3 regions of the Hafnia paralvei genome follow, and region 3 is predicted to be linked to each of the others. Evidence: predicted binding sites of a transcription regulator. Region 3 holds the regulator's gene; each other region holds the start of a gene.
What was found. The regulator PurR, encoded in region 3, represses purine synthesis genes. The targets are predictions, from matches to a motif close to CANGCAAACGTTTGCNTG.
Positions count from the first base shown of each region.

Region 1: glyA (serine hydroxymethyltransferase) is a predicted target of PurR. The motif match lies at 2,821-2,838, and genes of this name have one in related genera.
Region 2: gcvT (glycine cleavage system aminomethyltransferase GcvT) is a predicted target of PurR. The motif match lies at 2,154-2,171, and genes of this name have one in related genera.

Region 1 covers NZ_CP083737.1:1,024,113-1,034,341, reverse strand. Annotated here, with positions in the region: gene K9N75_RS04720 (DUF1007 family protein) at 1-186, opposite strand, end outside; gene K9N75_RS04715 (PRD domain-containing protein) at 366-1,376, shown strand; gene glyA (serine hydroxymethyltransferase) at 1,438-2,691, opposite strand; gene hmpA (NO-inducible flavohemoprotein) at 3,062-4,252, shown strand; gene K9N75_RS04700 (aldose 1-epimerase) at 5,129-5,977, opposite strand; gene K9N75_RS04695 (sugar porter family MFS transporter) at 5,977-7,407, opposite strand; gene K9N75_RS04690 (DUF5107 domain-containing protein) at 7,488-10,229, opposite strand, start outside.
Region 2 covers NZ_CP083737.1:790,877-801,105, reverse strand. Annotated here, with positions in the region: gene gcvP (aminomethyl-transferring glycine dehydrogenase) at 1-238, opposite strand, end outside; gene gcvH (glycine cleavage system protein GcvH) at 387-773, opposite strand; gene gcvT (glycine cleavage system aminomethyltransferase GcvT) at 932-2,029, opposite strand; gene ubiI (FAD-dependent 2-octaprenylphenol hydroxylase) at 2,511-3,716, opposite strand; gene ubiH (2-octaprenyl-6-methoxyphenyl hydroxylase) at 3,803-4,981, opposite strand; gene pepP (Xaa-Pro aminopeptidase) at 4,997-6,319, opposite strand; gene K9N75_RS03660 (YecA/YgfB family protein) at 6,639-7,217, opposite strand; gene zapA (cell division protein ZapA) at 7,407-7,736, shown strand; RNA gene ssrS (6S RNA) at 7,840-8,022, shown strand; gene K9N75_RS03645 (5-formyltetrahydrofolate cyclo-ligase) at 8,053-8,700, shown strand; gene serA (phosphoglycerate dehydrogenase) at 8,855-10,093, opposite strand.
Region 3 covers NZ_CP083737.1:2,527,534-2,537,762, reverse strand. Annotated here, with positions in the region: gene prc (carboxy terminal-processing peptidase) at 1-1,102, shown strand, start outside; gene htpX (protease HtpX) at 1,331-2,212, shown strand; gene cfa (cyclopropane fatty acyl phospholipid synthase) at 2,274-3,425, opposite strand; gene punC (purine nucleoside transporter PunC) at 3,745-4,971, opposite strand; gene punR (DNA-binding transcriptional activator PunR) at 5,112-6,020, shown strand; gene K9N75_RS12000 (ATP-binding cassette domain-containing protein) at 6,022-6,648, opposite strand; gene K9N75_RS11995 (ABC transporter permease) at 6,645-8,294, opposite strand; gene purR (HTH-type transcriptional repressor PurR) at 8,298-9,323, opposite strand; gene cydH (cytochrome bd-I oxidase subunit CydH) at 9,680-9,769, shown strand; gene sodB (superoxide dismutase [Fe]) at 9,861-10,229, opposite strand, start outside.

The sequences.
Region 1 (10,229 bases), 1.5 Mb from region 3:
AGGATCCATGGTCCACGTCATTTTCATGCCGGTTAATTGATTATCCGTAATGACCAAAGAATTTTTCATCTCAATGAAACTGTGTGGATGAGCCATAGCAGACTGCGTCCCAAACAGGCCAAAGGTGATGAATAAAATGCTAATCCAACGATAAATACGCTGATTTTTGATGTCAAAATGCAACATAAACTCCCTGTTTAATCACTAGCCACAGCGACAAAGCGCGGCAAAATATTACATTCATTTATTTCTGTATCACAAAAATACAAAAACATGGCATATCAACCCTGCGGCTTTGCACAACTTTGCTATTCTTAGCCAACGAAACATGTTCATTCACTGACCTCAGCCAAAGAGAAATGAATATGAGTTTAGACACACCTCTGGTGCCTGAGCTCTCAGCACAGCAAAGGCACTGCAATCTTGTGCTATTGCTTTTTACACCGACTACCCCACTGCATCTGACTACTATTGGTCGGATCAATCGGGTTTTGCCTGAACAAGCCGAACAGGATATCCATAGCATCGGTCAGGAGATCATGCGTTTCCATGCATTACGCGTGGTATACCATCCGAAACAGGGGTATCGACTACAGGGCTCTGCCTATGATCAGCGGCTATGTATGCTGCATTGGCTGAGGCGAGCTCAACGTCTGCTCCCAAATAGCATCGAAACCATATTCATTCCCCGCATCAATGAAAAATCTCCCGCTCCGCCGTCTGCACACTTTCTCCAGCAGATCGACGATATTCTTGAGCAAGCCGAGTCGACACTACATCGAACGTTTGGCGAGCAACCCCGAGAGCTAATTCAGTATTTTTTACGCTACTGCCGGTATCAAAGACAAACGCTCTCTCTGCCGTCATTCCCGCAACATTTAAAATATTGGCTGCGCGAGAAAGAAGAATACCGTATTGCTGAACGTCTCTGCCAAGCCACCCACGGTTCGTTGCCTATGGGGATACATGAGCTTGAGTCTGAATTTACCACGCTGTTCTTAACGCTCATTAAAACCTATCGCTATTTACCTGAGATGCACTCAGAAGATCGGCATCTCATGGATGAAACCGAATTAGCCATTCAGCAAATTGAAAAACTGACCCAAATAACCTTTAACCATCGTGAACAGCTTTGCACTCAACTTTTTGCCCATATGGGGCCAGCAATTGAGCGCTGCTTATTTGGGATAAAAATAGGTAACCCTCTGCTGGAAGAGATCGAAACCCGCTATCCCGGACTGATGTCAATGACTCAGAAAGCCGTTCAACGTATCGAACAAAATTACCAAATTCATTTTCCTCCCGAAGAGCTTTGCCTCATCGCGGTTAGTTTTGGCGCATGGCTAATACAGGAAGGCGTGCTCGCCGAAAGATAGAGGTTTCACAGATACGAAAAAGCCCGCAATTACGCGGGCTTGGCACATCAGAAATCAGAGATTATGCGTAAACCGGTAACCGGGCGCAGATATCCAAAACTTTCTGTTTGGTGCGTTCAATAGTAGCTTCATCGTTGATGTTATCCAGCACATCACACATCCAGCCAGCCAGTTCACGCGCTTCAGCTTCTTTAAAGCCACGACGAGTAATTGCAGGGGTACCAACACGCACACCTGAAGTGACAAACGGGCTCTTAGGATCGTTAGGAACGCTGTTTTTGTTCACGGTGATATTTGCACGACCCAGCGCGGCGTCGGCATCTTTACCAGTGATGTTTTTATCAACCAGATCCAACAGGAACAGGTGGTTTTCAGTACCGCCAGAAACCACTTTGTATCCACGCTTCAGGAAGACTTCAACCATCGCTTTGGCGTTTTTCGCAACCAGCTGTTGATATGCCTTGAACTCAGGTTCCATCGCTTCTTTCAGCGCCACTGCTTTACCCGCGATGACATGCATCAGAGGGCCGCCTTGCGCACCAGGGAACACCGCGGAGTTCAGCTTTTTATACATCTCTTCGCTGCCGCCTTTCGCCAAAATCAAGCCACCGCGAGGGCCAGCCAGCGTTTTGTGTGTGGTGGTGGTCACAACGTGAGCATGTGGAACTGGGTTTGGATAAACACCGGCTGCGACCAGACCAGCAACGTGAGCCATATCGACAAACAAATAGGCGCCGATACGGTCAGCAATTTCACGCATTTTAGCCCAGTCAACCACGCCAGAATAGGCAGAGAAGCCACCGATAATCATTTTCGGCTGATGTTTTTCAGCCTGAGTAGCCAGATCGTCATAGTCAATATGACCACTTTCATCGATACCATAAGGAACGATGTTATACAGTTTGCCAGAGAAGTTAACTGGAGAACCGTGGGTTAAATGGCCACCATGTGCCAAGTTCATGCCTAAAACGGTATCGCCTGGCTGCAACAACGCGGTGTAAACAGCAAAGTTAGCCTGAGAACCTGAGTGCGGCTGCACGTTCGCGTAATCAGCACCAAACAGCTCTTTAGCGCGATCGATTGCCAGCTGTTCAACTACGTCGACATATTCGCAGCCGCCGTAGTAACGCTTACCTGGATAGCCTTCAGCATACTTGTTGGTCAGCTGAGAGCCCTGAGCCTGCATGACACGCGGGCTGGTGTAGTTTTCTGATGCGATAAGCTCAATATGCTCTTCCTGACGCACGACTTCCTGCTCCATTGCCTGCCACAGCTCGGCATCGTAATCGGCAATGTTCATTTCACGCTTTAACATCCGCTTCTCCTGACTCAGCTAACCTGAATTGTCTATTAGACATTGTTCAATAAAAACACACCCTCTTGGGCGACTGCCCACAGTGTAATATGTTTTCACCTTGTTACGATAGACCCTAGGCCATGTTTTTACGCAAACGATTGGCTTGGCGTGGAATAAGGATTTGATCTGGCGAAACAACAGGCATTGCAACCGGAGTTTTCTTCAAATGTGATGTGCAACTATTTCACTTAACAGAAACAATATTTGTAAGAGAGGTCACTAAATAACATCAACACAACAAAAATAGGGATTTACAGCGCAAAGAAAAATCTGTAAGTTGCATTTAAAATACATCATTAAAAACACCTGCATCTGTGAGGATACTTTTATGCTGGATAGCCAAACCATCGCCACCGTTAAATCGACCATCCCTTTACTGGCTGCAACTGGACCAAAACTCACCGCGCATTTTTACGATCGCATGTTTGAGCACAATCCAGAGCTGAAAGAAATTTTCAATATGAGTAACCAACGTAATGGAGACCAGCGTGAAGCGCTGTTCAATGCGATCTGCGCGTACGCGACAAATATTGAAAATCTGGCGGCGTTGTTACCTGCAGTTGAGCGTATTGCACAGAAACACGCCAGCTTCAATATTCAGCCCGAACAGTATCAGATCGTCGGTCATCACCTGCTAAAAACGCTGGAAGAGATGTTTAATCCGGGAGATGAGGTGCTGGATGCATGGGGCAAAGCCTATGGTGTTTTAGCCGACGTCTTTATTCAGCGCGAATCACAGATTTATCAACAGAGTGAAAGCACACAAGGTGGCTGGCGCGATCTGCGTCCGTTCAAGATCCTCAAAAAAGAGAAACAAAGCGATCTCATCACCAGCTTTATTCTGGTCCCCGAAGACGGAAGCCGCGTGGCTGATTTCCAGCCGGGTCAATACTTAGCGGTTTATATCCGCCATCCGAGCTTGCCACATCAAGAAATCCGCCAATATTCTCTGACCAACGAACCCAACGGTGAATACTATCGTATTGCGGTAAAACGCGAAGGTCAGGGTCAAGTTTCGAACTTTATGCATGATATCGCGCAAGAAGGCGACGTAATTCAAATCGCACCTCCGCACGGTGATTTCTTCCTTGAAGTCAAAGAAAACACGCCTGTTGCACTGATTTCAGGCGGCGTAGGCCAAACACCTATGCTCGGCATGCTACGCACGCTACAGGCACGCGGTCATCAGGGTGAAATTCAGTGGCTGCATGCTGCAGAAAACAGCAAAGTACGCGCCTTTGCCGATGAAGTGAATACGATTATTGCCGCTATGCCAAACGCACAAAGCCACGTCTGGCTACAGCAGACCAGCGCAGACGATTGCATTGATGTCGATTTTAACTATCAGGGTTTAATGGATATCACTCCGGTCGCTGATGCGTTGAAAAATAATGAAATGCACTATTATTTCTGCGGACCGGTAGGCTTTATGCAACATGTTGCAAAACAGCTACAGGCACTGGGTGTCGATGCAGATCGTATGCACTATGAGTGTTTTGGGCCGCATAAAGTGGTATGAGTTTTCGAACAGCGATTAATGATGTTGTTGTTTATATGAGCATTTTGTAAGGTTTAGGCAGCCACTCCGTAGCGGCTTTCATATGCCGGTTTGGAACGTCAGTATCCTATGAAATTGCGGTGAAATGTTTCGGTCACCTATGTTACTGCTGTGTAATGTTCCGCCCGCCGGTTCATACCGAGCTTCATTGATACCCTTGTGAAGGCGTACGGGCAGAGACCACCAGCGCGTGGTCTCTGCACTTGCGGTTATCTTCACTACGGTTTGGAACGTCAGTATCCTATGAAATTGCGGTGAAATGTTTCGGTCACCTATGTTACTGCTATGTAATGTTCCGCCCGCCTGTTCATACCGAGCTTCATTGATACCCTTGTGAAGGCGTACGGGCAGAGACCACCAGCGCGTGGTCTCTGCACTCGCGCGCTTTTATCCGAGACGCCATCTCCGCTCCGGTTTGGTATCGCCCATCCCGGGCGCCCCAAACTCCGTCACGACATCCCTGTCGTGCCGGCTCTCCCTTCCAAGACTTAAACAATTAAAAAGACAAAAACAGAGTGTGGTCTTTATGTTTTGCTGTTGACCTTTCCGGCACGTTGTTCTTCAGCCGAAGGGAGGAATGAAGGCTAGGATTCGCCGACAAGGACGTCGGCGAAAGAACGGAGGAGCCAGGATGGCGATTGCCGTTCGTTCCGTAAAAGCCGAAATGACGAGTTTCGGGCACCTGCGAAGCAGGCTGAAGAACGGTGCCAAGCTGGGGTGTCGGGGGGCAGCGACTGGCCCCCCGACTCGGACGCCTGCACGGAGTGCATGTAGATTTCAGTGCTTTAGGCGTACGAAACCTTACACAGATTTCAGTGCCTTAGGCGTACAAAACCTTCACACTTCTATCCCCATAACCAACTCCATATTCTCCCCTTTTCCTAACAACACCAAACCCGGTTGTCCTTCCATATTGTGGGCATCGACTGGATGGCTTTGAGGTTCGAGGCAAATAAACGGTTCATTGGGCATTTGAAACAACATAAGGTAAGGCACGGAACTACGTATTGTCACCGTTGGTTGGTGAGGCGTAACTAAATGAGCAACGCCGTTCCAGCCCGAATAGCCATGGTTCATCCACACGTTGTTAGGCACTTTGGCACAAGAGAAATCAATGTCATCAGGCATGTTTCTCTGCCACGATAGAGGTAAGTGTTTTTCACCTTCAGGCCAATATCCCGAGGAAAAAAACTGTATCTGCGTCTGCGACGTTTTCACAAAGAACGGATGAAATCCCACCCCATACAGCATAGGTTCTGTACCACAATGCCGCAGCGTCAGATGGGCTGTCAGCCCCTCGTCACTTAGCCGGTAAACCAGCAGAGCCGAATAGTCAAAGCCACAGTCATGCTGTACTCGTAGCCCTAACGCGATGTGGTTTACGCTGAGATCCTGTAACTGCCAACGTTGCAGCCAACCGTCTCCATGTAGGAAAAACATCGGATCCAATGAGCTATCCGGCAGACAAACCTCTCTCTCACCTAAGCGAAAGCGATTATCTCGCACTCGATTAGCCACCGGCAGCATAGGAAACAGCGCGCTCTCTCCCGGATGCCATCCGGTATTCTCTTGGTACGCACGTAGAATCTCCCTGCCGCCGTCGAGATCGTCAAAGCTTAAAATCGCCGCCGACTGCGGTGTCACCCGCAGCCTAAACCGTGAGGTCTCTAAGGTATAAATATCCATTATGCTTGCTTCACATTATGCTCTGCGGGTTTCGTGCTCCCAGCTAATTGACGCTCCAAAGCTTCAAGCGTGACACCTTTGGTTTCAGGCACATTACGCAATACGAACACGAATCCAAGCGCGCAAATAATGCCATACAGCAAGAAGTTTCCTGCGGCCCCTAAGCTGGCATTTAATAGAGGGAAGGTATAGGTAAGCAAGAAACAGGCAATCCAAAGCGCCAGCGTCCCTACTGACATCGCCATGCCGCGCACGCGATTAGGGAAAATCTCAGACAATAGAACCCAAGTAACAGGCGCAAGCGTCAGTGCATAAATGGCAATGGCGGCTAAAACCAGCAACAGTACAGGTAGCCCCATGATGCCCAAGGCATAAGCGCCAGCAATCAGAACATAGATCACGGTCAGCCCTGAAGCACCGAGTAACATCAATTTGCGCCGTCCCAACTTGTCCACCAGCGGCAAAGCAATGATGGTAAAAATCAGGTTGATAAGGCCTGTCGCCACTATCGATTTCAACGTGCTGTTAATATCAAAACCGGCCGAAGCGAAGATCTCCTGCGCGTAGTTGAAGATCACGTTAATCCCGCACCACTGTTGGAAAACGGCCAGCACGATCCCAATCAAAATGATCGGCCTAACTCGAGGGTTGAGCAGTTCGCTCGCCGCAACCTTTTGCGTATTAGCCCCTAGCGTTGCGCGAATATCGGTGAGCGTTGCCCGTGCATATTCAACGCTGCCAATTCGGCGTAACATGCGCTCGGCTTTATCCTGTTTGCCCGCTTTTGCCAGCCAACGTGGAGACTCAGGCACTAAGAACATCAGCAATAAGAACAATATAGCCGGAACCAACTCTGCGCCAAACATCCAACGCCAGCCAGCTTGCCCATTCCAACTTTGCAGAATATCTTGCATGGTTGCCGAACTGGCAACCGGCTCTGCAATCATCAGGTTTACCAGCTGTGCTGCAAGAACGCCGATCACAATCGTGAGTTGGTTAATCGCCACAAATTTCCCGCGTTTTTCCGCTGGGCTAACTTCGGCGATATACATCGGGCTCAGAGCAGAGGCTAAGCCAATGCCCACACCGCCTACGATGCGATAAAACACGAACCAGTCGAAATCCGTCGCAACCGCGGTTCCCCATGCCGAAGCAGAAAACAAAACCGCAGAGATAATCAGCGGCAGCTTGCGACCAAAACGGTCGGCGCACCAGCCTGAAATCAGTGCGCCAAAGACACAGCCGGCTAATGCCGAACTCATCGCCCATCCTGATTGGGCGGGATCGGTAATACCAAAATAGGCTTCGTAAAACGGTTTTGCACCGCCAATCACTACCCAGTCATAACCGAACAGTAGCCCACCACAGGCGGCAACCAAACATATCATCCAGACATAAGACATATTGAGATGGTTCTGCGTGTTTTTCATTTTTTCACCTTATCGTTATCTTGTAGGGAACAGGCTTACGCAGTCATTAGAAATAGGCCACCGCGGTGGCCTGTTATGGCTTAGCCATTAAAAACACCGGTCTGTAGCGCCAAACGCAATAAATGCGCCTTATCGTGAGCCGGATTACGCTCAAGCAACCGATCGGTAAGACGTACAAAGCTCGCTTCATCGCCCAAGCCTAAATACCCTAATGCCTCAACCCACAGGCAATGTTGGATATGCTGTTCCTGTGCCGAGGCATCTAGCACAATCAGATCGGGCAGCGAGACGGCAAAGAAATCCGGTTCGGAGGCGTCGTTGCGGTGCTGATTTGCCCAATCCACCATGAATTGGAATTGCTGCTGAGCCTGAACCTTTTCCCCTAGACGCACCGCCGCCATTGCCTGATAAAACAGATAATCTACCGGTTGATCGTTGTAATAACGGCCTTCGCTAAGAACCGATCCCCCCTGTAATGCACGCTGCAAAGCTAACTGCATTTGTTCTGTGTCTTGCATCTGTTCGGCGCAAACCGCCAGTAAGTACCAGATGTCGTTATCGCTTTGCCCAACCAAACGCCCTTCCCCAAGATTGGCTGGGTAACTGAGTGACTGGTGCAAAACGTCATACGCCTCGGCAAAGCGCCGCTCTTTCATCAACGCCAAAGCACGACGCTGATGATTAATTAAAAATTGCCCAGTAACTTTGCCCTCGCCGCCTTCCCAAGGGTGGAACTGACGACGCCAAAGGATCTCTGCCGCGGCGTCCGTTTTGTTATGGATGTGATAAAGGCTAAGCAGTTCTGCGGTGAGATCGTCACGCTTAAGTGCCACGTCACGGCGCTCATCCAGCAAACGCAAACGCTGTTCGGTCGGCACCGCCATCCGTTTTTGCAGATAACTAAATTCAAATAGCAGGCGCGGATTTTCGGGTTCAAGATCCAGTGCTCGCTGGAAATAACGAGTAGCACCTTCAGCATCATCTTGTTTATTGAAGGCATAAATCCCTAATACGCGATGCAGCGCGGCAAAGTTTGGCATTTGCTGTAGCGCAAATAGCCAGCAAGACTCCGCCTGATCGTAACGACGTTTGCTGTAGAAGAAGCATCCCAGCAAATATTGAGCAAAGCCGTCTTGTGGGAGGCGTTGCAGAATGGCAACCTCATCCAAGGTGTTAGGGAATCTGACTTTTAGGCCAAAATTATCGCGAGCCTGCTGTAAATACTGGCTACGATCCTGGGTATCTTGTGTCAGCGCAGCACGGTAAAGCAGCGGTAAAGATTCTGGGTTATCCAACAAATCCAACAACGCTAATGCATCGTTTTCACATCCCAAACTCATCAGCCAGCCGGCTAATACACAGGAATTTATTCCTCTCGCTCCCGCGATAGTTTTGAATGCATCAACGTTATTGTTCAGTAGCGACTGCATATACAGCAAAGCGTAGCTAAGCGGATACTGTACAAGCTGCGCCGCGACATATTCCTTGGCCTGCTCGTTCTGACCTAAACGCTGTAAAATGAGCGCCTTTAGCCCCATTGCCAGATTGTTTGCCCCGTTGAAAATCAGGCTCTGATTAACAAATGCCAACGCCTGTTCTGACTCGCCTTTACGCAGTGCTAAACGCGACAAGGCATAAAATGCGGCGTCGCGACAGTTGCCGCTCCATGTCGCCTTAAAGTAATCATCGTAGGCCTGCGTTTCACGGCCCAGCTTTTCGCGGGCAGAACCGCGTAACATGCTCGCCTGACCGCATTGGGGATTTTTATTCCAACGTTGAGCACGCTGCAACGCGGCGTCGGCATAAAATTCGGCCCGTTCAAAGTTGGCGCGGTTAAACTCCAGCGTCGCTAACGCGACATTACAGCGATAGTCCTGAGGATCTATTTCCAAAGCTCGTTGGTAATAATCAAAAGCAGAGCGACTCGCATGCAGATACTGTTCCAGATGCTGACCAATGAAATACAGCTCATCGGTGTTAGTGAGTTCTTGTGGTTTTTGCGGAGCACTGGCCGCCTGTGGTAGCGGCATTTCTTCAGGGACATGCTCTAAGTAACTGATAATCTCGCGGCCATCGCTATCCCGCAGAGAAAGCGTCAGACGTGCCGAAGAGCGGTCCGGCAACGCGTGTAACCACGATTGCGCAGGAGAGAACGTCAGTGATTCACGGAAAATCTCTTTATCGTCGGCACTGACGACAAGCGTGACGTTATCAAGCGGGGCTATCGCGTAGAGGCCAAGCTGTATCTCGCCATGATGCCGTTCCAGCTTGATTGCCGCCTGCGTATTCGCATTCTGCAAGGTTCCCAACCGGCTGTACGGCAGAAAGTTCTGTACGAAGACCTTCTCTTCATAAGGTGCAAGCCAAGTAAAATCCGGTTGGTTGTCGGTGAATACCCCGGTCATTAGCTCGATATAAGGCCCGTTGTGATCGGTTAAGTTACGATCCCACGCTAAACCAAAATCACAGTTGCCCCACGTCCACTGCTTTTTCCCCGGAGAAACATGGTGATCGGCGATATGCAGTAAGCCTCCCTGTTCGCCGTGATGGTAAGCGCCAACAAAGTCATAATCTGATTTATCCGCCATATACGACGTTGGTACGGGGATATTCTTGTAGCGAGAGATATCGACCCCAGCCGAATAATCCACCTTATAATAGGTTCCGGTCGCCATTGGGAAGGCTGAAACATCGCGCTTACCGTGGTCATAAACAGCCGTCACATCCGGTGGGAATACGCTTTGATGATCGTCCCCTCCTTTCACTGCGGGGTTCGCCCACCACAAGAAGTGGCGAGGCGTGGGGTTGCCGTTAAAAACTTT
Region 2 (10,229 bases), 1.7 Mb from region 3:
GTTGATTCTGACCCGCAATGGCTTTCAGCTCAGCCAACGCCTGATGTTCAGTCACGGCGTCACCCACCGCTGGCGGTGTTGGTAACTGAATATCCGATGGAACGATCTGCTCGATCAGATCACGTAAAGAGCGTGCTCCGACAGTTTCCAGCATTTCTTGCTGCTGTTGCGCAGACGGACCGATATGGCGAGCAATAAAGGATTCGCTGTTTTCGAGCTGGCTGAGAGTCTGGGTCATGAGTTACTGATTCCTAAATGTGCATACAAAAGAAATGACACTACGAACTCACTTTCTCTCCGCGATACCCTACCGCCGAGAGAAAGTTTGAAGCGCTATCTACCACGAGTTGCCGCTACGGTGCCCAAAAGCGTTCAGGCACGGACAGTTAGTCTTCGATAGAAGACTCATAGGCAGCAGCATCCAGCAAGTCAGCAATCTGCGATTCGTCTGATGCTTTAATTCGGAACAACCAGCCTTCTGAATAAGGCGCGCTGTTTACCAGCTCTGGTGCTCCTTCTAACTCATCGTTAATTGAGACGATTTCACCGCTGATAGGCGCATAAATATCTGAAGCCGCTTTTACGGACTCCGCTACCGCACAGTCATCCCCAGCATCGAAAGAGGTACCGACTTCAGGCAGATCGATAAACACCATATCGCCCAGCAACTCCTGCGCATGCTCGGTGATACCAACGCTATAAACCCCTTCGCCTTCTGCACGAACCCATTCGTGAGATGCGGTATATTTCAATTCAGTAGGCACGTTGCTCATCGAAATCCTCTCTTAAATGTTTGTTAAATTATACTTTCTAAGTCTGATTCAATTGGTGTTGCCAATTTAAGTGCGGCCAGCTCATAGGAATCGGAGCGTACTCACAGTACGTGAGGATTCCGAGCACTGTCCGAGCTTAACGTGGCAAGCGCAGTAGCCTAGTTAATCAGGCTTTTGCCGTTACGCACAAAACCAGGTTTAACGACACGAACCGGCATTTCACGGTTACGGATCTGCACAATAGCCTCTTCACCAATTCCTGCTGGTACGCGCGCCAATGCAATACTGACACCTAGGGTTGGAGAGAAAGAACCACTGGTGATCACACCTTCTTGAAGATTCCCGTTGGTATCGGTGAAACGCACCGGAAGCTCATTACGTAACACACCTTTTTCGGTCATTACCAAGCCAACCAACTGTTCTGTGCCGTTTTCGCGTTGCTGTTCTAATGCTTCACGGCCAATAAAGTCACGATCTTCCGGAGACCAAGCGATGGTCCAGCCCATATTGGCGGCTAACGGCGAAACACCTTCATCCATTTCCTGGCCGTAGAGGTTCATACCCGCCTCTAAACGCAGAGTGTCGCGCGCGCCCAAACCGCAGGGTTTAACGCCAGCTTTAACCAGTTTTTGCCAAAACTCAGGGGCCTCACCCACAGGTAGTGCAATTTCATAACCGTTCTCGCCGGTGTAACCCGTAGTCGCAATAAAGTAATCGCCGGCCTGTACGCCAAAGAAAGGTTTCATACCACTGATAGCCTGCTTTTGAGCGTCTGAGAACAGCGTTGCGGCTCGTTCCTGCGCTTGCGGACCTTGAATGGCAATCAGCGCGAGATCGTCACGTACGGTTATATCAACGTGATATGGCTCGGCATGCTCGGTGATCCATGCAAGATCCTTTTCACGTGTCGCAGAGTTAACCACCAGACGGAAATATTCCTCTTCGAGGAAATAAACAATCAGGTCATCAATGACGCCTGCAGAGGCGTTCAGCATGCCAGTGTAGAGAGCTTTACCCGGAACGGTCAGTTTGGCGACGTCGTTTGCTAGCAGGTAGCGCAAAAACTCCCGGGTGCGCGGCCCGCGCAAATCGACGATAGTCATATGGGAAACGTCAAACATGCCTGCATCCTGACGCACGGCATGATGCTCATCGATCTGTGAGCCGTAGTGCAGCGGCATCATCCAACCATGGAAATCAACCATACGCGCGCCACAGGCGACGTGCTGATCGAAGAGTGGAGTTTGTTTAGCCATCTTAACCCTCTTTTCCTGAACGTTTTGTCATCCGGTACAAGTCATTCTCTATGGCGTCCCGGGCGCACTGATAAGATATGTTTTGCCTAAAGATATCTTCGAGCCAAAGAGCAGCAAACATCGCTACGCAAACGATACCCTTCCTCAGACGTTATCACCGAAATCAGCGATTAACCATAAGTTAAAATAAGAGCTAGTGTTAACGATAGTGAAATTTAGAGAGGGGATAATGCAGAAGTTTCACCTAGAAAACTGCGCCTAATGGCACATTATTAACATTTTCACTGCAACTGCATTGCAGTTATATAACGTATGTCGCAATTTTATCGTGGAAAATAGCGGATGTTAAAAACGCATGCATTAGAAAAACTAATTCAAAATAGCGGACAGCATTAGAATATTTCAAACAAGGTCGTAAGAGGAAAAAGAAAGGGAAGAATGGAAGCGGCCAACAATGCGTTTTGTCAGCCGCAAAAGAGGATTATTTTTGCAACCAATCCGGTAAATCGGCTAACCCCATAGCATGTTGTACTAGTCGAGGTTTTAGCCCAGGGAGATTATCCGCGAGCATCATTCCGACATCACGCAGTAGCTTTTTGGCAGGATTATCACCGTCAAAGAGCTGACGGAAACCTTGCATCGCCGTCAGCATCACAGCGGCGCTATGCTTACGAGAACGTTCATAGCGGCGCAGATACATATATCGGCCAATATCCTTACCCTGACGTTGTAGGCGCTTAATTTCAGAAGCCAGCTCAGCGGCATCCATAAAGCCTAAATTCACGCCCTGCCCCGCTAATGGGTGAATGGTATGCGCAGCATCACCAACCAAGGCCAAGCGATGCGCGGCAAAACTACGTGCGTAGCGCCCCACTAGTGGATGTGACTGACGTGGGCTTACCACCTCACACAGCCCTAAACGTGTATCAAAGGCCACCGCCAGCTCGCGGTTAAAATCACTGTCCGATAAGGCTTCCAGACGCCGAGCCTCTTCCGGCCCAACCGACCATACAATTGAGCACAAGTGTTCATCTTCCAGCGGCAAGAAAGCCAGTATGCCATTTGGACGGAAAACCTGACGAGCACAGCCATCGTGCGGTTGTTCGGTTTTGATCGTAGCAACTAGGGCATGGTGCCCATAATCCCAGAACGTTAAAGGGATATCCGCGTGCTGACGCAGCCACGACTGTGCTCCATCGGCCCCAATGACTAGGCGCGCGGTGAGCATTTGCCCATCATTCAGGGTGATGAACGCTTCATTCTCTCCCCATGCCACCTGTTGGAAAGTGGCTGGCGCTATCATGGTTACCTCGGATTGCCGAGCTACCTTATTCCACAATGCCTGCTGAATGACACTATTTTCAATGATATGCCCCAGATGGGTATGACCATATTCCTGCGCGCGGAACGCAATCCGTCCAAAGCTATCACTATCCCATACTTCCATGCCTTGATAGGCGCTGGCGCGTAGGGCGAGAATATCTTGCCAAACGCCCAGATGTTGCAATAGACGCTCGCTGGCGGCATTAATCGCGGAAACACGCAGGGCGGGTTCTGGCGCTAGCTCAGCGAGCTCGGGGATCCGATGTTCAACCACAGCAATACGTAAACCGCTTCCCTGAAGCGCTGCTGCTGTTGCCAATCCCACCATGCCACCACCGGCAATGACCACATCAAAAGATTGCATTGTGATTATCTGTTCCTGTTAATGAATCATATCCCCTAAATCATTCAAGCTGCTGAAAAGCATCCTGAAGTACGGCGAGGATAAATTTAACGCTCCACCCAGCCGAGCGTGCGCCGCGCCAATGTTTCACGCAGCGATGGAACGAGCTCCATCGCCATCAGCCCCAGATTGCGCCCAGCCACCAAGGGTGCAAGGCGATTAGCAAACAGATGGATAAGCCCGTCTGTCACACCAATCGTAGCCCGTTGATCCGGCTCACGGCGCCGTTGATACTGGCTTAGTACCTGATAACTGCCGATATCATGCCCTTGCTGCTCGGCCTGAACAACCGTCTCTGCCAGTGAAATCACATCGCGCAGCCCAAGATTGAACCCTTGGCCTGCAATTGGATGCAGCGTCTGTGCCGCATTACCCACCAAGGCAAGGCGATGGCTAATATGTTGCTGAGCCAACGTTAAGCGCAATGGATAGCTATGGCGCTTACCTGCTTTGACCATCGCGCCCAATCGCCAGCCGAACGCCTTCTGAAGCTGACATAAAAATTCGCTATCGCTCCAGCTATCTACGTTGTCCTGTTCGTTTGCGGAATGGCACCACACCAGCGAGCAACGCCCCTCACTCATCGGTAACATGGCTAGCGGACCATTACGGGTAAAGCGCTCAAAGGCTTTACCTTGATGCGGCAATGCGGTGGTCACATTGGCAATAACGGCAATTTGACCATAGTCTTCACTACGCCAATCGACGTTACAATGCTGGGCCAGCGCCGAAGATGAACCATCCGCCGCCACCAGTAGTTCGCCTGTGAGATGAGAGCCGTTATCCAGCGCAATACGAGCACTATCTTTTTGCCGCTCGACACCCACCACTTTTGCCGGGCAATGCAGTGTAACGCCCGGCGCTTTCTCAAGCAGTTGGAATAGTCGTGAGCCCGCCTGATGCAGTTCAACCACCTGTCCCAAATAAGGGATCTGATAATCCAGAGCATCGAGGCCAACAAAGCCGGCATGTCCCTGATCGCTAACATGCACACGCTCAATCGGTGTAGCACACGCCTTAAGCGCCTGCCATACGCCAATTCGTTCCAATTGCTGGCATGTACCATACGCGAGAGCAATAGCGCGAGCGTCGAATCCTGGGTGTTGTCTGCTGTCTGGGGAGACCGCCTCAACAACCTCAACTTGAATACGTCCAGCGCTCAGAGCAGAAACCGCCAACGCCAGCGTGGCTCCCGCCATGCCCCCGCCCACAATGATCATTTTCATGCCGTTTATCTTTCCTTAACGGGCTGCTTTGGCCTGCGCCATCAGCGCTTCGATATCATCAGCCTGCTTAACAACATCTTTAGTTAACACTTCAAATCCATCTTCAGTAATCAAGATGTCATCTTCAATGCGGATGCCAATACCGCGATACTCCACTGGAACATCGGCATCTGGTGCGATATATAAGCCCGGCTCGCAGGTTAATACCATGCCTGGTTCTAACACGCGCTCACGCGCAGAAGAGCCATAATCGCCGACGTCATGTACATCCAGACCTAACCAATGGCTCAAACCGTGCATAAAGAACTGGCGATGTGCCTGATCGGCAATCAGCTGATCCACATCCCCTTTCATTACGCCTAATTTTACTAACCCTTCGACCATCACTCGAACCGTCGCCTCGTTCGCTTCGCGAATACTGCGGCCAGGAGCAAAGATTTCAAATGCCTTGTCCATCGAAGCCAATACCAGATCGTAAATTTCGCGCTGTGGCTTGGTGAACTTGCCGTTTACAGGGAAAGTACGGGTGATATCACCGGCATAGCCTTTATATTCACAGCCCGCATCAATCAGTACTAAATCACCGTCTTTTAACTCACACTCATTTTCGGTGTAGTGCAAAATACAGCCGTTTTCACCACCGCCAACGATGGTATTATAAGAGGGGTAACGCGCGCCGTTTCGAGTAAACTCGTGCAGAATTTCGCCTTCCAACTGGTATTCGAACATACCTGGGCGGCATTTTTCCATCGCACGGATATGGCCTAATGCCGTTATTTCACCCGCTCGGCGCATCGCCGCAATTTCTTCCTGCGATTTAAACAAGCGCATTTCATGTACCCAAGGACGCCAATCAATAAGCGTTGCCGGCGCGCGGAAGTTTTGACGTACACCACGGCGCAGTTTTTCGAGGGCGGCAAAGGTAATCTGGTCGGCAAAATCATACTGGCCCTGAGCGTGATAAACCACGTCTAGCCCGTTCAGCAACAGGTGAAGCTGCTCTTCAATATCGCCGTAAGGTAAGGCGCGATCTATGCCTAACTTGGCCGGAGCGGCTTCTTGCCCTAAACGACGACCAAACCAAATCTCGGCGGTTAAATCACGCACGCGGTTAAAGAGCACGCTGTGATTATGGGTCTCGTCGCTTTTAATCAAGATCAGCAGCGCTTCGGGTTCGTTAAACCCCGTCAGATACCAGAAATCACTATTCTGACGGTAAGGATATTCACTGTCCGCGCTGCGGGTACATTCTGGAGCAGCAAAAAAGAGAGCGGCACTACCGGGTGCCATCTGTGCCAAAACAGCCTGTCGGCGACGTTGGAATTCTTGCGGGGTCATGACCTTCTCCTGAAATCAGCAGTTGCGAAAACGTGGCGTAGTGCTCATAGCATACGGCTTAATCAGCATGAGCTATCAATACAGATAGAGTCCCCAAGCTTCAAGCATGCAGGGGATATAGCCTAAATATTGGTGTTGCATCAAGGCAGCAAGCGCATAAATTCCGATGAACCTACATCAGTAAGCGATTCGAAAGCATGGGTGCAGCTAACGCCGAGGCAGCTTCAAATATGATGGGTATAGACTATCACGCGGTTTGCGAAATGGGATAAGCAAGATCAATCAGGCGGCGGGAGTGCCACCTGATTCATAACAGAAATTAGTGCAACGTTGGCTTTTGCACTTCAGCCGCGTTTGGCTTTTCTTGAGAAAATTCGCTGTGGCACAGCATGGCTGCCATACGCACATATTCTGCGACTTCTTCCAAAGATTGTTCTAACTCTTCCTGATCTTCGTCTTCTTCATAGCCCAATTGAGCAATGCTACGCAGATCGTCGATCACTTCGCCCACTTCACCTTTAATTTTGCCAAGGTTCTTTTGCATCATGCCCAGACCTAGCAGGAAGTGATTTACCCAGCCGGACAGCGCATCGGCGCGATCAAACACGGTCACATCATCGCCATCAGGCAGCAACAATTGGAAACCAAATCCATCATCTTCCAGCGTATCGCGGGTATGCTGATAAGCAGCCTGAAGAGGCTGTGCGAGCGATTGAGAAAAAGCCTCGCCCTCATTGGTCAGATCATGAACCATAGTGCGCCAGTTGTCGTTCTGATTGCCGCCACACAGTATTCCGCTGATCAAACCATGCATTTCAGCGGGAGTTAATCCAACGCCTTGCTGTTGCAAAGCCTGAGTAAAAACAGAATATTCCGGTACAGTAATCTCAATTGACATACGTTTTGGTCATCGTTGGCAGATAAAGTTCGTGTTATGCTACCATCAAGAACAGTCGCTATACCAGAAAGGGCACGCTGTAAGGCTTGAAATGGCTTGTAACTGCGTAGCGAGGTATATATAGTTGGCGCCCGATTTAGTGACCCTCGCGGTTTTGAAACTGGCGCAAAATCTAGGCAGGAAGGTGGTATGTCTGCACAACCGGTAGATATTCAAATTTTTGGTCGTTCGTTAAGAGTTAATTGCCCGCCAGAACAACAAGAAGCGTTGAATCAGGCTGCAGAGGATCTTAATCAGCGGTTGCAAGATCTCAAAGTTCGCACTAGAGTCACAAATACAGAGCAACTGGTTTTCATCGCGGCATTAAACGTATGTCACGAACTGGCGCAAGAACGCTTGAAAACTCGCGATTATGCCTCCAATATGGAGCAAAGAATTCGCATGTTGCAGCAGACAATTGAACAAGCTCTGCTGGAACAAGGTCGCATCACTGATCGTCAGGGTGCGCAGTTCGAATAAGTGTGACTTATAGTTGTAACATGTTGGTTAGCAAGCGATTTTTAAATAAAATCGTATCAATTTAAGAAAAATGTGATAAGCTAATTAGCGTAAAGGATACAAAATTTCTCTGAGGTGTTCGTGTGCGGGCCAGTCCCCTGAGCCGATATTTAATACCTCAAGAATGCGGCGGATCCGTAATCGGTGAGCACGCTCGGTCTCCGAGAAGCCTTAAGATTGCGTCGTTGCGTTCACCTTGAACCATGGGTTCAAGGGTTACAGCCTGTTACGGCACCTCGGAGATTCCTTACCCTAAACATCCTTAAACGGGTGTCTCATGTCTAATAATTCTGTTCATCCCTACTCTACCCCAATATCTGCTCTATCCCGTTCGGATATCCGCTCTTCTATCCGCCAGCGCCGGAAAAAACTTAGCTCTGAATTTCAACAACATGCAGCCCTGAACATAGCTGCTAGAGTGATGTCATTACCTCAAATTCAACAGGCTCAAACGCTTTCTCTTTTTCTCTCTTTTGACGGAGAATTAAATACGCGTCCACTCATTGAGCAGCTCTGGCAGGCAGGAAAATCGGTTTATCTGCCGGTTCTTCATCCCTTTAGTCGCGGCAATCTGCTGTTTTTACGCTACGCCCCTGACACCGAAATGACGCGAAACTATTTTGGCATTGATGAGCCTCGGCTCGACGTGCGGCAAGTCCTACCACTACATCGACTGCAGATCGTCTTTACACCGTTAGTTGCATTTGATGAATTGGGGCAAAGACTAGGTATGGGTGGCGGCTTTTACGACCGTACTCTTCAGGAGTGGCAAACCGCGCACGCCAAACACTGCGGCCCTTATCCAATCGGCTTGGCTCACGATTGCCAAAAGGTCGATACTCTACCGTCTCAAGAATGGGATGTGCCGCTGCCAGAAATAATCACGCCAACGACGCATTATCGTTGGTCATCATTGATGATATAAGTACACAGAGATAAGAAAAGAGAGGCTCAGAATGCGGTCTATCTTTTGATTTTTATGACTTCGCTACACAGAAACTATTCATTTTCTAGCAAGATGCTAGATAAAAAAACGGCAGCCTTGTGGCTGCCGTTTTCACAATGATAATGATGCGAAATTAATACAGAAGACGAGCGCGGATAGTCCCAGCGATCTCTTTCATCCGTTGCAACGCTGCTTCCGCTCGCTCGGTTTCCGTTTCGATATCGATAACCACATAGCCAATCTGCGCATTAGTTTGCAGATACTGAGCTGCGATATTCACACCCTCTTCGGCAAAAATCTGGTTAATCTGAGTCAAAACACCTGGGCGGTTTTCATGAATGTGTAGGAGTCGACTGACGTTCTCTTCATGCATCGGCAGTGAAACTTCAGGGAAGTTGACGGCTGACAATGAAGAGCCGTTATCTGAATATTTTGCCAGCTTGCCCGCAACTTCTGCGCCAATATTTTCCTGCGCTTCCTGCGTTGAGCCGCCGATGTGAGGCGTTAGCAGCACGTTATCAAACTCACACAGCGGTGAGTTAAACGGATCGCTATTCGTTGCTGGCTCCGTTGGGAATACGTCAATAGCCGCACCAGACAAATGCTTAGATGACAGCGCATTGCATAGCGCAGGGATATCGACGACCGTCCCGCGAGAGGCGTTAATGAGAATCGAACCAGGCTTCATCAATGCCAGTTCATCCGCACCAATCATATCTTTCGTGGAGCGAGTTTCCGGCACATGCAGAGACACCACATCACTCATGTTGAGCAAATCAGAGAGATGGCGAACCTGTTGCGCATTACCCAGAGGTAGCTTGTTTTCAATGTCGTAGAAAAAGACATTCATCCCGATACCTTCAGCCAAAATGCCCAACTGAGTACCGATGTGACCATAGCCAATAATGCCGAGCTTTTTACCGCGAGCCTCAAAACAGCCAACGGCCTGCTTATTCCACTCACCGCGATGCGCGCAGGCATTCGCCGTCGGTATACCGCGCAACAGTAGCAATAACTCGCCAAGCACCATTTCAGCTACGGAGCGCGTATTTGAGAACGGCGCGTTAAATACCGGAATACCGCGTTTGGCAGCAGCAACCAGATCAACCTGATTGGTTCCAATACAGAAACAGCCGACAGCAATCAGCTTTTCGGCTGCCGCAAAGATATCTTCGGTCAGATGGGTTCGGGAGCGAATGCCTACAAAGTGGGCGTCGCGGATGGATGATTTCAGCGATTCCGAGTCCAGCGCACCTTTATGATATTCAATGTTGGTGTAACCCGCTGCACGTAAATTATCGACCGTGCTTTGATGAACGCCTTCAACTAAAAGGAATTTAATCCTGTCTTTCTCCAAAGATACTTTTGCCATGACCCGACCCTAACCCCTGTTAATTCGAACCTTAGTGTGACCGCTGCGAACGATAAAACTCATGCGGCATGCAGCCAACATAACAAATATTACGCATCCAGCAAGCCAACCGATTGCCTACAATGAGGTGAACAAA
Region 3 (10,229 bases):
GCCGAAGGGCAGCAAAGTTCGTCTGGAAATTCTGCCAGCGGGCAAAGGCACCAAAACGCGCACCATTACGCTGACCCGTGAACGCATTCGTTTAGAAGATCGTGCGGTCAAGATGAGTGTGAAAACCGTCGACGGTAAGAAAGTTGGCGTGTTGGATATTCCGGGCTTCTACGTTGGTTTGACCGATGACGTCAAAGTACAGCTACAGAAACTGGAAAAACAGAACGTCAGCAGCGTGATTATCGATCTGCGCAGCAACGGCGGCGGGGCATTGACTGAGGCCGTATCGCTTTCAGGCCTGTTTATCCCGAGTGGCCCAGTGGTGCAGGTGCGCGATAATAATGGCAAAATCCGTGAAGATGCCGATAGCGACGGGGTTGTTTACTACAAAGGCCCTCTGGTTGTTCTCGTCGATCGCTTTAGTGCGTCAGCGTCAGAAATTTTTGCCGCTGCGATGCAGGATTATGACCGTGCGCTGATTGTTGGTGAGCCGACCTTCGGTAAAGGCACCGTTCAACAGTACCGTTCGGTTAACCGTATCTACGATCAAATGCTGCGTCCTGAGTGGCCTGAATTAGGCTCCGTGCAGTACACCATCCAGAAGTTCTACCGCATCAACGGTGGTAGTACTCAACGTAAGGGTGTTACGCCTGATATCATCATGCCAACCGGTTTAGAGTCCATCGACACTGGCGAAAGCTTTGAAGATAACGCTCTGCCATGGGACAGCATTAAAGCAGCGACCTATGAGAGTGCGGGCAACGTGCAGAAGTTTGATCCGGTACTGCTTGCTGATCACAACAAGCGCATCGCTTCAAACCCAGAGTTCCAATATATCGAGCAGGATATCGCTCACTATAAGGCACTCAAAGATCGCAAAAACATCGTGTCTCTTAACTACGCCCAGCGTGAAAAAGAGAACAAAGATGATGATGCAACGCGTCTGATGCGTATTAATGAACGACTGAAAGCTAGCGGCAAAAAACCAATCAAGTCACTTGATGATGTGCCGAAGGATTATCAGGAGCCAGATCCTTATCTGGACGAAACGGTGAAAATTGCGCTCGATCTTGCTCAGCAACTGCAAGGCAGCTCAAAATAATCGATTCGAGTTAGAGTAAAAAAGAGCGAGAGATCGCTCTTTTTTTATGCCTGCGGCTCAGTTGTATTGGTGTATAAATCGTCAGTTATGTGATTTTTAGTACGTCAAATTGTAAAGTTATGTTTCTTTAGTGTGTTATTGCTTAACACCTCTTGAATCCCGCGCAGATGCCCTTACGATCTAGTCATCGCATAGTGCGTACTCCATGAATGAGGATTAATAAATAATATGATGCGTATCGCTTTGTTCCTGCTAACCAACCTAGCCGTTATGCTGGTGTTTGGTGTGGTGTTGAGCCTAACAGGGATCCAGTCCAGCAGCGTGCAAGGGCTGATGGTGATGGCACTGCTGTTCGGCTTTGGTGGTTCTATTGTTTCTCTGTTGATGTCTAAGTGGATGGCATTGCGTTCGGTTGGGGGCGAGGTGATTGAGCAACCTCGCAATGAAACCGAGCGTTGGTTAGTCGAAACGGTGCGTCGTCAGTCGCAGCAGGCAGGCATTGATATGCCACAGGTGGCTATTTATCATGCACCGGATATGAATGCGTTTGCTACAGGCGCACGTCGTAATGCTTCATTAGTGGCGGTGAGCACCGGTCTGCTACAAAACATGAGCCGTGATGAGGCTGAAGCCGTTTTGGCGCATGAGATTAGCCACGTTGCCAATGGTGACATGGTGACTATGACGCTGGTTCAGGGCGTGGTGAACACCTTTGTTATCTTCATCTCGCGCCTGATTGCGCAGGTGGCGGCAGGGTTCTTGTCTGGCAATCGCGATGAAGGTGAAAGCAGCAGTGGTAACCCGATGATTTATTTCGCGGTGTCTATGGTGCTGGAGATTGTGTTCGGTATTCTGGCGAGCATCATCACCATGTGGTTCTCGCGTTACCGTGAATTCCGTGCCGATGCGGGTTCTGCAAACTTAGTGGGGCGCGAGAAAATGATTGCTGCATTGCAGCGTCTAAAAACCAGCTATGAACCGCAGGAAGAAGGGAGCATGATGGCATTTTGCATTAACGGCCGTAATAAGTCTTTTAGCGAACTGTTCCTGTCTCACCCTCCGTTGGACAAGCGTATTGAAGCGCTGCGTACGGGCCAATACCTGAAGTAATTCAGCACGATAGAAAAAACAAAGGAGCCGAAAGGCTCCTTTGACGTTTATGGCGCTCTGTTTAACGCGCGACACGCAAACCGCCTTCGGCGCCGCGTGGTGAGAATACGACCTGCCACAGCTGAATATCGCGTGCGCGGAACGCACCAGCGCAGGCATTCAGATAGTAGCTGAACATACGGAAGAAACGCTGAGAGTAGTTATGTTCCAGCTTTGGCCAATTTTGTACAAAACGTTCGTACCAAGCCATTAAGGTGCGGTCATAATCAGCGCCAATATTGTGCCAATCTTCCATGACGAATTTACCTTCACTTGTGGTAGCAATGTGCTTAATAGAAGGCAGGCAGCCATTAGGGAAAATATATTTATTGATCCAAGGATCAACGTTCATATTCGTTTCATTAGCACCAATGGTGTGCAAAAGGAAAAGACCATCAGGCTTTAAATTTCGGGCAACGACTTTGAAGTAGGTCTGGTAGTTTTTCGGTCCGACGTGCTCAAACATTCCCACTGAAACGATGCGATCATACTGCGAATCAAGATCGCGATAGTCCTGCAGTAGGATTTTTACATCTAAATCCTTGCAACGTTCCTGTGCTAATTTTTGCTGCTCCGCAGAAATAGTGACACCTTCGACCGACACGCCGTAGTGCTTAGCGGCATAAGCGGCAAGTCCTCCCCAGCCACAGCCAATATCTAACAGCGTCATACCCGGTTTTAACTGAAGTTTTTCACAGATAAGTTTTAGCTTGGCTTCTTGCGCCTGCTTAAGCGTGGTGGCGTCTTTCCAGTATCCACAGGAGTACTGCATGTAGGGATCGAGCATCAGGCTAAAAAGGTCATTGCCCAAATCGTAATGCTCTTTACCCACGATCCATGCACGCTTTTTAGATTGTAGATTTGTCAATCGAGCCGCCGCAACGCGCAACGTATCTTTAATATGATGGGGAAGCTGGTTTTCCAGTCCGGCACGTAGCACTTTCTGGAAGAAAATGTCTAATCGGTCGCATTCCCACCAACCATCCATATAGCTCTCACCAAGGCCCAGTGAACCCTCTTGCAATACACGTTTAAAGAAATGAGGATTCTTGACGCGAATATCAAAAGGGCGTGAACCATTTACCTCTATATCTGCCGATTGCAACATCTCACTGGCAATTCTGTACCACTGACTGTTTTGTACGCTCAGATCTTCTATACACGATGAACTCATAGTTTCTCCATGACCCATATTCTTCATATAACTCGACCTGCCAGAACGCATGGGCAATCTGTAGGCGCACGAGTACCAACGGCCAACCCGCGGTGTTTAAACCCGACTTAGAAAAATGGAAAACTGAGGAAACCCATGCGTTTAGCAGGGACTCATCCTTTAGAAAACGTGACGTGCTCCGCACGCCAGAAAAGTAAAAGTTACTCACTAGCAAAATAATTGTGAATGCAACTGTTGCAGTATAGGACGCAGCGGTGACAGACTCAAGTATGAATCTATACCGCTGGTCAATGGGTTAGCGTAAAGGAGACAAAAAATACTAGTGTTGAGAAACGTGCTTTTTGCTTGATTCTGTTGTAGTTAACTTATCTGCGCTGAGTTTTTTAGTGACGCTGTCACTTTTGAGCCAATAGCCGATCATGACCAAAATAACGGTTCCCGCCATAATAGCCGTAGTTGCTAATAGCGCAGATTCAACAAAGACCGATACTAGCAGGCTGGCAAGGAAACAGACGCCAAGCTGTAAGGTATTTTGCAGCGCGGCGGCTTTACCACTGTTTTCAGGAAATGGCGTTAGCGCATTCGCGACCACGATAGGATAAATAGCCCCGTTCGCCATCGCCATGATGCAGAAAGGGACAAGAATGGCGAACAGTCCTGGTGTACTAAACATCGCCATCACAAACATCGCAATCATGCACAGGCTATAAACAATCAGCAGTACAGGCAGCATCAGATTTCCACCGATGCGGCTAAGCAGCGCACGGCAGCCATAGCCACCGATTAAGAAAGCAATCGTCTGTGGCACATAGCTCAAACCAATATCGTTAGGACCATAGCCCATATCACCGAGAATGAACGGTGAACCGGTTAGCCAAGCAAAGAAACCCGCAGAGCAGGCAGCAAAAATCATTACGTTGCCAGAGAAGATATTTGAGCGCATCAACTGGAAGAAACTAATTTTTTTCTGCGTTTTATCTTCTGTTGGTTTACGGCGCGTATCTTTCAGCATCAACGTAGGGATCAGTAGGAGCAGTGAAATCCCGAACAATACGGCGAAAATGGCCTGCCACTCTAAATGATTTAGTAGCCATGCACCGAGTAATGGCGCTAAGGCTGGCGACAGTGCGACCAGCGGCATGATGGTGGCAAATACGCGGTTGGCGATGCCTTTGCTGTAACGGTCGATTACCAGCGCTTGCCAGGTCACCGCGGCAGAACATACACCGATAGCCTGTACGAAACGCAGAATCAGAAGCTCGACAGTTGTGTCTACCCAGATCATTCCCAAGCAGCCAAGGCTGAACAATGTCAGCCCCATCAGCAGGACGGGCTTACGACCAATACGGTCAGACAGAGGGCCCCAAACGAGCTGGGCAAAGGCAAAACCGGCTAAGAAAATACTTAAACTAGCGCTAATTGCGCCCGCAGACGCACCCAGATCCTGCTGCATGGCACCAAAAGCAGGAAGATACATATCGGTGGCCAGATATCCCAACATGCTCAAGCCGGCCAGATAGAACATAAAAAATGAGGAAGTTCGCATTATTTTGACTCGTTATATATTTGTTGCAGAGTGAAAGTGTGACGTGGGGAGTTTAGCGATCTCACTAATTACTTGTGAAACGCTAATATTTGCTATCATGAGTGAAAATTTTTGAAAGCAAGAAAGGTGAGGTAGCGCACATGTGGTCTGAATACTCATTAGAGGTTGTAGACGCGGTTGCTAGAACGGGGAGTTTCAGCGCCGCAGCACAAGAGCTGCACCGTGTGCCGTCTGCCGTGAGTTACACAGTACGTCAGTTGGAAACATGGTTAGCCGTTTCGCTGTTTGAACGACGCCATCGTGATGTGGAGTTAACCGAAGCAGGCGCATTTTTTGTAGAAGAAGCGCGTACTATTATCAAAAAAATGAATTCCACCCGTCGCCAGTGTCAGCAAGTCGCAAACGGCTGGCGTGGACAGCTAAATATCGCCGTCGATCGCATCGTTAACCCGCGTAGGAGTCGGCAGTTGGTCGTGGATTTTTATCGTCACTTTCCTGATATGGAATTAATGATCCATCCAGAAGTGTTTAACGGTGTGTGGGATGCCTTAGTTGCCGGACGGGTTGATGTGGCTATTGGCGCAACGCGTGCGGTGCCGGCCGGAGGACGTTTTTCATTTCGCGATATGGGTTTTTTGCATTGGCATTGCCTAGTCAGCCCAGAGCATCCGTTGGCGATGCTCGAAGGCGAACTGACGGATGATAAAATTCGTCCATTCCCTGCGCTGTGCATTGAGGATACGTCAATCAATCTGCCTAAGCGCGACACATGGCTACTTGATAACCAGCGCCGTTTAGTGGTGCCAGACTGGCAGTCTGCCTGCGATTGTCTGGAAAGCGGTCTTTGCGTGGGGCTGATGCCGGCTCATATGGCAGAGCCATTGGTCAGTGCGGGGAAATTACATATTTTGCAGTTGGCGCAGCCGTTTCCTGATAGCGCCTGCTGCGTCACCTGGGAGGATCATACTCGCTCACCGGCAATTGACTGGTTACTGGATTATCTGGGAGATACCGAAACCATGAATCAGGAATGGCTGAGCCCAGAGTAAACTACAGGCAAATCATTTGCCCATTTTCTGGCGCATCGTCTTCATCGTGTGTGACTAAAAGGGCGGCGATATTGGCCTGTTTTAACTCATCAAAGACCCAGCGACGAAAATGTTGGCGCAGTGTTTTATCGAGCTTAGAAAAAGGCTCGTCTAGCGCAACGACCGCAGGGCTAGATAATAGGGTGCGAAGCAGGCTGATTCTGGCGCGTTGCCCGCCGGAGAGTTCATTTGGAAAGCGGCGGGAAAACTCACTCATCTCAATCTTTGCTAAGGCTTGAGTCACCTGTGAGTGGCGTTCTGTCCGAGCAACATCATCAGGCAACGCGAATAACAGATTTTGCTCTACGTTGAGATGAGGAAATAATAAGTCATCTTGAAATAGCAGACCGACTTTGCGTTGATGGGCTGGAAGGTGTGTCACATCTTGCCCATTAATTTTCACTTTTCCTCGTCGTGAAATCGGAGCATGTGCATGTCCTGCAAGCGCTAACAGCAAGCTTGATTTTCCACACCCGCTCGGCCCCATTAGCGTAAGCGTTTCTCCGCCGGCCACACTCACGTTGAGTTCAGGCGTTAGCGGCACATCATGTAAATAGACTTGAAACTGTTCGAGAGTCAACGTGCTCATTGCTGCTTACTCCTTGAGAATGTGACGGGGATAAACAGTGCTAACCCGTAGCCGAGCAGTGGCAGAAAGGTTTGCCACAGAGCTGCAACGGCGGCCATGCGGCGATCGATTCCGCTGGCGTAGGCCACCGTTTCGGTCGCTAAAGTAGGGAAACGACCAGCCCCGAACCCCAGAGTCGGCAGATAAAGGCCGATACTGACAGCAAAGCCTAGGGCGACGGATATCGCCAGCGGTTTACTCAATAGTGGAATTTTAATATGCCAGAAGCACGACCACGGGGTTTTCCCTAGTGATTGGGCCGTATAAAGGAGTCTACGATCAAAAGCCTGCCATGTGCCGCTCAGACTGAGGAAGTAGTAAGGCGTAATAAACAGCGCATGGGCGAAAATCACGCTGGGCAGCAGGCCAATCACGTCGAACCAAGCCGCTAAATGTTGTAAACCAAAAATCAGACTGATTTGCGGTAGCAAAAGAGGTGTGAGTAGCAGCCATAATCCCGTGATTTTATGGCGTAAGAATTGCCATTCAAGAAAGCCTACACAGAGAATCAGACTACAGAGATTGGCGATGCCAGCGATGAGCAGGCTATTGATGATGGGGGTACCGAGTTGGCTTAGGCTGCTGAGCCAATAATCGAATGTCCATTGCAGTGGTAAGGCAGCAGGGAACGGCCATCGCCAAGCAATCGACCAGATAAACAAAACGCTATACGAACCCAGCGTCAGCAGTATGCCAACGATCCATAGAGGCCGTAGCGTCATATGACGTTTATAGCGTCTTTGACCGTGCGCGTTGCGGCAATAGCGCAGCCAGGCCCTTTCAATCATCAGCCAGAGGACAAAACTAAAAAGCGTGATCCCAAGCAGGAGCAACGTTCCGCTGGTCGCCAATACTTGATGCGTCAGTGCCGGATCGGTCATCCATTGCCAAATCTGTAGGGATAGCGTTGTGGGCTGCTGTGGTCCAAGTAAAATAGCGATATCCACCACGGATAAGCCAAATGCCAACACGCAGAAGACGGGCAACCGCAGGCCGCGCAGAATCTGTGGCACTAACAACAGCCACCAGACGCGAGTTGAAGGATAGCCTAGCGCCACACCTGACTGTATTTGTCGTCGAACATCAATACGTCCGGCGATATTCAGCGCCATTAAAAACAGGAAAGGCGTTTCTTTCACCGCTAATAGCAACGTCAATGAAAGTGCATAAGGATCGTTGATTATCAGCCAATCAGGTGGGCGAGAGTATCCGGTAAGCGTGGGGGAAATGACCCTTAGCAACCAGCCCGATGGGGACAACAGCAGGATCAATCCGGTCGCTAAAGCAATGTGCGGTATAGCGAGAATAGCAGTGGAGATAACCCGCGCGATATGACTATTCTGTCTGAGAATGACCTGCCCACATAACGCCAGAGCTAGCCATAGTGATATTAGCGTGGCGGCAAAACCACTGAATATGCTCAGCGTGATGGATTGCAATATACCTGGCCATTGTAGCAACAGGTGCCACGACGCAAGAAAATGGCTAAGGGAAAAAGTATCTGAAAGGGGTTGAAGCATAACCAGTAGCGCCGCCGCAATCGGCAGCGCACCAGCAAGTATCAGCACAAGAGGGAACAGCGCGAGACAGGAGCAGCCGTTCTTCATCGCTTAGCGGCGATAGTCCAGATAAGGGCCATCGGCTACTGAACGACGCTCTACCAATTTAGGGTGCACTTCGATAGTCTGAGAATCTTCGCGTTTGCTCACGATACGATCAAGCAGCATATCAAAGGCCATCGCACCTAGACGCTCTTTCGGCTGATGAATAGTGGTTAATGCCGGAGTGAAGTAACGTGCGTTACGTACGTTATCATACCCGATCACCGAAATATCTTGTGGGACGCGCAACCCCATTTCATCTGCGGCGCAGATGGCGCCCATGGCCATGATGTCTCCACCCACAAAAACGGCTGTCGGTCGATGCTTTTGCGAGAGGATTTGGTGCATAGCTTTGTATCCAGACTCGGGTTCAAAGTCACCTTCAACCATCCACTCATCGCGCGTTGGGATATTGGCCTCTTGTAGCGCTTTCAGGAAGCCCCGCAGGCGTCCACCGCCGGTATTGCGCGACAGCTGTCCGGTAATGGCACCAATGTCACGATGGCCGCGTTCAATCAAATAACGGCCCGCTAAATAGCCCCCTTCGAAGGCGTTATCTTGAATCGCATCGGTAAAGTCGCTGCGCTGCGTTCCCCAATCCATAACGACCATCGGAATATTGCGGTAGTCTTCTAGCGTCTGTAGTAGGTTCTCTGGATACTCAGAGCACATCACCAGCAGGCCATCAACACGCTTTTGTGCCAACATGGCGAGATAGGCTTTTTGCTTTTCTGGATTGTTATGCGAATTGCACAGAATTAGGGTATAGCCTTGGCTGTAGCAGGCGTTCTCTACGGCTTCGATGACCTCAGCAAAATAGGGCGCTTCACTGGAGGTGGCCAGTAAACCGATCGATTTAGTGTGGTTAACTTTCAGGCTACGGGCGACGGCACTGGGAGAATAGTGCAGCTCTTTAATTGCCTCCCATACCGCGGCTTTGGTCTCTTCGGCGACAAAGCGCGTTTTATTAATGACATGAGACACAGTCGTGGTGGAAACGCCCGCGCGTTTTGCCACATCTTTAATCGTTGCCATGAAACAGATGACTCCTAAGCTTATGTAATCAAAACATAGCTATTGTGTTAATCGTTTGCTTACGTACATCTAAAATTACACCGAATGAAAGCACATAAAATAAATGAATATGCAGAGACTTCGAGTGCCAGCCTATTCTTTTTCGTTATGAAAGCTGATACGTAGCAGTAAACCGTAAATTTTGGCCTATAAAATGCAAAAGGGGAAGTCAAAATTAGGGGATAAGAGAAAGAATAATAGAATGATTTTCTGCGTGTGATCTCATTTGATGTATGTAAAAATGATTTCACACACTTTCTGCAAGTGTTTATGTATAATAAAAATTGATCTGATAACGAAATGCGGGAGATGAGCACATGGAAACCGATCTGAAATATTCCCTAATGACGACGGTTGCTGCTTTGGCAGTTATTGTTATCTTTAGCTTTGTAGCAGCGCTGCACTGATTTAAAGACGTGTTGGAATCTTTAGTTATTAACATGACTAAAACAAAAGGCGGTCAATCGACCGCCTTTCTTATATACGTACGTTAAAAACTTATGCCAAGTTTTTAGCGACGAATTCCCAGTTTACCAGAGCCCAGAAGTTCTCCAGATATTTAGGACGCGCATTGCGGTAATCGATGTAGTAAGCGTGTTCCCAAACGTCCACGGTCAGCAGTGGTTTGTCGCCGCTGGTCAATGGGGTTGCTGCGTTTGAGGTATTAACGATAGCTAAAGAACCGTCCGCTTTTTTAACCAGCCACGTCCAGCCAGAACCAAAGTTACCCACGGCAGATTTAGTCAGTTCTTCTTTGAAGGCTTCGAAAGAACCAAAGGCTTTGTTAATGGCGTCTGCTACTGCGCCAGTAGGTGCGTTGCCGCCTTTTGGAGACAGGCAGTGCCAGTAGAAGGTATGGTTCCAAAC